One region of the Paenibacillus sp. NRS-1781 genome, then DNA from elsewhere that is predicted to be linked to it. Evidence: riboswitches for the same ligand, from Rfam matches in the RefSeq annotation. Region 1 holds a riboswitch; each other region holds the start of a gene.
What was found. Region 1 has a riboswitch for glycine ahead of gcvT (glycine cleavage system aminomethyltransferase GcvT). Riboswitches for the same ligand answer to the same signal wherever they lie in the genome.
Positions count from the first base shown of each region.

Region 2: it holds a riboswitch for glycine, as region 1 does, so the genes downstream of both, ACIFO6_RS22845 (alanine/glycine:cation symporter family protein) here and gcvT (glycine cleavage system aminomethyltransferase GcvT) in region 1, are expected to answer to the same signal.
Region 3: it holds a riboswitch for glycine, as region 1 does, so the genes downstream of both, sdaAB (L-serine ammonia-lyase, iron-sulfur-dependent subunit beta) here and gcvT (glycine cleavage system aminomethyltransferase GcvT) in region 1, are expected to answer to the same signal.

Region 1 is NZ_JBITPI010000006.1:88,018-90,283, reverse strand. Features, by position in the region: gene gcvH (glycine cleavage system protein GcvH) at 98-493, opposite strand; glycine riboswitch at 794-981, shown strand; glycine riboswitch at 982-1,078, shown strand; gene gcvT (glycine cleavage system aminomethyltransferase GcvT) at 1,159-2,259, shown strand.
Region 2 is NZ_JBITPI010000076.1:25,861-28,126, forward strand. Features, by position in the region: gene ACIFO6_RS22840 (glycoside hydrolase family 1 protein) at 1-705, shown strand, start outside; glycine riboswitch at 896-972, shown strand; glycine riboswitch at 990-1,084, shown strand; gene ACIFO6_RS22845 (alanine/glycine:cation symporter family protein) at 1,244-2,266, shown strand, end outside.
Region 3 is NZ_JBITPI010000038.1:15,815-18,080, reverse strand. Features, by position in the region: gene ACIFO6_RS14210 (amino acid ABC transporter permease) at 1-70, shown strand, start outside; gene ACIFO6_RS14205 (hypothetical protein) at 147-353, opposite strand; glycine riboswitch at 777-890, shown strand; gene sdaAB (L-serine ammonia-lyase, iron-sulfur-dependent subunit beta) at 1,102-1,791, shown strand; gene sdaAA (L-serine ammonia-lyase, iron-sulfur-dependent, subunit alpha) at 1,781-2,266, shown strand, end outside.

The sequences.
Region 1 (2,266 bases):
AATAGCCGCTATGCCCAATCATCGCGACTATTTTTATACAAAACAGAGCGGACAAACGCCACTCTTATTCAGTTATCCAACCTAATTTGCCCCATTATTACTCATTGGCAGTCAATTGCTCGTACTGATCCGCAGACAGCAGCTTGCTTAGTGCTTTCTCTACATCTTCTCCAAGCTCCACTTCGATCATCCAGCCTTTTTCATAGGGAGACTCGTTCACCAGCTCAGGCGTGCTTTCCAGCGCTTCATTCACCTTCAACACCGTTCCCGTCACCGGAGCGAACAGGTCGGATACTGTCTTTACCGATTCAATAGTACCAATCTCTGCCCCCTGCTCAATCGTTGCTCCCTCCCCAGGCAGCTCCACAAAAACGATATCCCCCAGTTGATGCTGTGCAAAGTCCGTAATACCGATTCGTACCGTTCCATCCTCTGTGCGCTGAACCCACTCGTGTTCCTCTGTGTACCACAATTGCTGCTTCACTTCACTCATCCTGCTCCGCCTCGCTTCCATATGGATTACATCGTTTCGCCTACCCGTCTGTGACAGGTTAAGATTATGACAACAAGAACTCTCATGTCAATAATACTAACAAAAATATTTCACATTTCTCCATATATCGTTCTAACTAAAAATACGACAGGATATAACAAACGCTTACATAACCTTATTTATGAATAAAATGTTTTTAATAATGTTTTTCATGACATTTTTGTTGACATTTCGAATAAATTTGCGTATTAATGGGTTATAACAAGTGCTTTTGGAAATACCCGATAACTGTAAACGCGGATGAACGTGGAGGGAGAGACTGCCAAAACTCGCTAGCTGTTGCCGCCTGTGAAAACAAGGTAGCCAGCGAGTGGAATCAAGCTGTTACCGGCAGGGCCGGATGACGTTTAGCTGATCCAAGGGCAGCGCCGAAGGAGTAAACCTGCACCGCAGGTGAATCTCTCAGGCAAAAGGACCTCTGCCGGACGCATCTCTGGAGAGCATTCGCCATACAGGCGGATCACCCAAGGGGAAACCTGGTACGCACCGGGGTAACTCTCAGGTATCAAGGACAGAGCTGAAAAAAAGTGTGTGGACTGCGGTCCATACGTTTTTTTCGGCCTGTCTTTTTTGTTTAGCTGATCACACTGGATAGGAGTGAAAAAATGACTAACTTGCGAAAAACGCCGCTGTATTCCTCCTACGGCACGCTGCCGGGGGTTCGTTGCATTGATTTTGGCGGCTGGGAGCTGCCTGTACAGTTCAGTGGCATTCAAAAGGAGCATGAGGCCGTCCGACAACGTGCGGGAATGTTCGATGTATCGCATATGGGTGAATTCTTGGTCGAAGGCCAGGAAGCCGAAGCATTTCTGCAACAGGTGACGACGAACGATGTCAGTCAGTTGGAGCCAGGTCAGGCCCAATACTCTCTCCTGTGTTACCCGGATGGAGGTGTAGTAGACGACCTGCTTGTTTACTGTAAAGGGTCGGAGCGTTACATGCTCGTTGTGAATGCCTCCAATATCGACAAGGATTGGGATTGGCTGCTTCGCCATGCTCCTGCATCCGTTCATCTGGAAAACGTATCAGATGCGTTAGCACTGCTGGCGTTGCAAGGACCTGAAGCTGCTCGTATTACCGCAGCCGTGACAGACGTGGACATTACGAATCTGGCATCCTTCCGATTCCGTGAGGATGTGCAATTGTTCGGGGCAAAAGCGCTCGTCTCCCGCACCGGGTACACGGGTGAAGACGGTTTTGAATTTTATGTGCCCGCTGTGGATGCACCGGCAGTGTGGGACGGATTGCTTCGCATCGGTGAGCCGCATGGTCTGGTTCCCGCCGGACTTGGGGCCAGGGATACGCTGCGCTTCGAGGCACGGCTGCCGCTGTACGGACAGGAGTTGTCCGCTACCATTTCCCCACTGGAAGCTGGTTTAGGCTTCTTCGTCAAGCTGAATAAGGGGGATTTTATCGGGAGAGAGGCCCTGCAACGTCAGAAAGAACAAGGTATTCCACGCAAGCTGATCGGACTGGAAATGCTCGACCGCGGCATCCCACGTGCCCATTATCCCGTTTTTGCGGAAGGACAGCACATTGGCGAGGTCACAACGGGAACCCAGTCGCCCACCTTAAAGCGTAATCTGGGTTTGGCTCTAGTGGACAGTCGTTTCAGTTCCCTATCCACACCGTTGGAGGTCGAGATTCGTGGCAAGCGCCTGCGCGCCGAGGTGGTAGCAGCGCCCTTTTATAAACGTCCACGCTGATTTAATA
Region 2 (2,266 bases), on a different contig from region 1:
ATGGAAAGCTATGCACATACGTGTAACCCGGAGGATGTGCTGAAAAGTCAGCATGAAAACCAGATGAATCTGTTCTTTACGGATGTACATGCCCGTGGGGAATATTCAAATTATATGAACCGTTATTTTGAAGAAAATAATATTGTTTTGCACACAGAACCCGGCGATGCCGAGATTCTGAAAAACAACACGGTCGATTACATCTCATTCAGCTATTACATGACCTTGACTGTCTCGGCAGGTCCGGAAGGTGAGAAGGCAGCGGGGAACCTGATTGGAGGCGTGAAAAATCCGTATTTGCAATCCTCTGACTGGGGCTGGCAGATTGATCCGATCGGCCTGCGTGTTACGCTGAACACATTATATGACCGCTATCAAAAGCCGCTGTTCATCGTGGAAAACGGCTTGGGTGCATATGACAAGGTGGAAGAAGACGGCTCCATTCACGACACGTATCGCATTGATTATTTGCGCCAGCATATTGCCCAAATGAAGGAAGCGATTACGGACGGTGTGGATTTGATTGGTTACACCAGTTGGGGGCCTATCGACCTTGTGAGTATGTCTACTTCCGAAATGTCCAAGCGTTACGGATTTATTTATGTTGATATGGACGATGACGGTAACGGAACACTGAAGCGCTCCAAGAAGGACTCTTTTGACTGGTACAAAAATGTAATTGTCACTAACGGAGAAGAACTGTAATCCAAGTTAACTGAATATAACCCAATATGGTCTGGGGGTGGGTGCGGCTGAGAACATCATGAGGATGAATTCGGCCAAGTCCGCCCTTATTTTATAGGCTCGTCCTAAAAAAACGAAACACCTTCACAAATTTTTCACTTGTAAAAAGCTGAAAGTTTTCTGTATAATAAAAACAATTTCATATGTCTGGTTGATGTTTGCGGGAGATGGAACGTAAGTTCCGACCGAAGGGGCAAAACTCTCAGGTGCTTGGGCTGATTACAGCAACAAGCGGGACCGTAAACGGACAGAACTCTGGAGAGACCCTTAATTGGGCGCCGAAGGTGCACCGCAGATATCATCTGCTTAAACTCTCAGGCAAAAGGACAGAGACGCGAATAACCTGTGACAGGGGATGCCCTAGGCTTTTTTATGAGCTGTTAGTGGCTGAATCCTGCACAAGATGGTTGTATTTTTTCGTGCCTTTAACCTCTCCAGGAGTCGAATCAGCGGATTTGACTCTTTTTTGTTTTTTAATATGCTAGAGGAGCGGGTTGAAATGAATTTGGTACATGTGCTAGAAATGATTGACAGCTGGATGTGGGGAGCGCCGCTTCTAATTCTCGTCATGGGCACTGGGTTGTGGCTAACGATCCGTCTGAAGCTACTTCAGGTTGTTCGATTGCCCCTGGCGCTCAAGCTAATTGGTAAAGCGCCGGATGAAGGCAGCGGGGATGTCAGTAGCTTTGGAGCATTGAGTACAGCACTCGCAGCTACTGTAGGTACAGGAAGTATCGTTGGCGTTGCGACTGCGATCAAACTGGGTGGACCCGGCTCATTATTTTGGATGTTGGTTGCAGCTTTTTTCGGAATGGCAACCAAATACGCGGAAGGATTATTATCCGTTAAATACCGTGTTAAAGACCGGAACGGACAATTTTCGGGTGGACCCATGTATTATATTGAAAAAGGGCTTGGCCGCCGTTTCAAGCCGCTGGCGATGTTGTTTGCCTTTTCTGGTATTCTTGTAGCGCTATTTGGAATCGGTACTTTTCCGCAAGTAAAGGCTATCGTTTCTTCTACGGAAAGTAGCTTTGGAATACCAACAGTAGTTACAGCAATCGTTATTTCCGTGTTAACGGCTGTTGTAACGATTGGAGGACTCAAAAGTATTGCCAAGGTATCCACAAAGATCGTTCCATTCATGTCGGGGCTCTATATCGTAGTTTGTTTAATCGTTCTCATTAAGTTTGCAGGAGAGCTGCCTCATGCGATCGCTTTAGTATTGCAAGGGGCTTTCTCGACCACATCCGCGACTGGTGGTTTTGCCGGAGCCACGATTATGCTGGCGATGCGAAGCGGGGTAGCCAGAGGTATTTTTGCCAATGAGGCCGGACTGGGCAGTGCACCAATTGCAGCCGCAGCTGCCAAAACCAAATGGCCTGCGGAGCAAGGGCTAATATCCATGACAGGCGTATTTATCGATACGATGATTATTTGTAATCTGACAGGGTTTACGTTGCTAGTTACAGGAATATGGAGTGGAAATGATGATGGAGGTCTGATGACCCAGCATGCGTTT
Region 3 (2,266 bases), on a different contig from region 1:
CTTCTTGTACTTCGCTGTTAATTACAGCATGTCGCTGCTTGCACGCAGGCTGGAGGTGCGCACTCATTAGCATTCAGCACGCGTAGCATGATCAGGGCTGCCGCCAGCCTGAACGTTTTGTCAGCACAATGCCAAGGTCCATCCGGTTATCCAGCTCCAGCAAAGTGATACCGATCCGCAAGCTTCCATTGAGGTGCGAAGCTCCTCAATGGAAGCTTGCGCCTGCTGTAGGTCCTTGAGCGCATGAGGGGGTTGACCGTCAGATCCAGATGGTCGACTGCGGGGTAATATTCATCCTTAATGCCAAAAGATACCGTTAACCCTTTGATTTCCAACACCGGCTCGCTACTCAATGTATATGCTTCCTCCATTCTCCATGGTCTTGTCCTGCTTATGCGCACCACGCTTGATGTTAAACCTCTCATGAACATTACACACCGATTTAGTCGGAATAATTTGAACTTATCCTATCACCAGTATATGGATATATCAATTAAGAATAGACTATCACGATCATTGAAAAAACCAACCACAGATTAATTTTCAGCACCAAAAATAACCGGAGATGCAGCTTCTTCCGTACTCATGCCTTTGGCTGGATTGGAATAGGCTCCATGCTTTGGTGCTGAAGCGCTTCTGCTACCGTCAACGCGCCCTCTGCCTTGACCTGGCCGAATGGAACGAAGAGTCCTAAATTATGTAAAATCCCAACCTGTGATTGACACCAGGCATGGCATACATTACGCTTAGGAGGAAATGTTGAACGGTATACGCGAATGAAGATGACGGGAGAGCCTGTCTGGGAATCACATCCCGGCAGCACCGAAGGAGCAAGACGTCAGCACCCGGCTGGCGGATAATCTCTCAGGTCCATGTATCGTCATCTGACGCAACTCTGGAGAGAGCGCAAGCCACCCAAGGGGTAAGGCGGGTATGACACCGTACGAAACTCTCAGGTAACGAGGACAGAGATAAGGGAAATTTCCTTATCCTGTCCTTTTTTGTACTCACATGCTGCGTCAGCATTAGAAGCCGTCACACCCGCGCAAAGGCGCGGCAGCACCATATACTATGGTATTCAAACATACAGGGGGCCACACCATGCGTTTCAAGGATGTATTTTCTATTATCGGTCCGGCTATGACCGGACCCTCCAGCTCACATACCGCTGGCGCGGTGCGGCTCGCACGTGTTGCCCGGCACTGGCTCGGTGTGCAACCTGACCGTACCCGCATGACGCTGTACGGCTCATTTGCCGATACGTACAAGGGACACGGCACAGACCTGGCACTCATTGCCGGACTGCTGAATTACGATACAGACGACTACCGGATTCCAGATGCCGAGCAATGTGCAGAGCAGGCCGGGATGGAAGTAGAGTTGGCTGTCAGCGGACTGCCCGCCCCTCATCCGAATACGGTCCGCTTCGAGCTATGGAAGGGTGAAGATCAACGCACGCTGCTAGGCTCCTCCATCGGCGGCGGAAACATTCATGTTCAGCAGCTCAACGAATTCCGGGTCAACCTAACCGGAGAGCTGCCTACGCTGGTGCTTCTCCACTCGGATAAGCCCGGAACATTGGGCGCGGTGACTTCGGCGCTGGGCGCAGCTGACATTAACATTGCCTACATGCACGTGGATCGCAAAGGCCGGGATGGCGAAGCGCTCACTGCCATTGAAACAGATAGTCCCGCTCCGGCTAAATTAATTGCAGAGCTGCGAGCTTTGCCTCATATGTATGAAATCAAAATGATTAACTTGAAAAAAGGAGCTGAATCCGATGCGGTTTAGCCATCTGCATGAATTAGGTGCCTTGTGCGCCGAGGAATCCACTACGATTGGGCGCATGATGATCAAGGAACAGGTGCAAGAGACGAACACACCAGAGGAAGAAATCCTCCGCCAAATGTCTGATTATTACGAAGTCATGAAGGAAGCCGTTCATCGCGGGCAAACACAGGACACTGTATCCCGCAGCGGATTGACGGGCGGCGACGGCAAACGCCTGACGGAATATTTGCGCGCAGGAGAAACCTGCTCCGGCGATGCCTCGGTACTCGCCATGGCGTATGCCCTCTCCGTATCGGAGGTCAATGCGTCCATGGGTCGCATTGTCGCCACGCCCACCGCAGGCTCATGCGGAGTCATCCCCGGCGTGTTCATCAGCGCGCAGGAGCGATTCGGCTGGGATGACGAGCATATGGTGCGCGGACTGTTCGCCGCTGGAGCGATTGGCTACGTCATCGCCAACAATTCCTTCATCTCC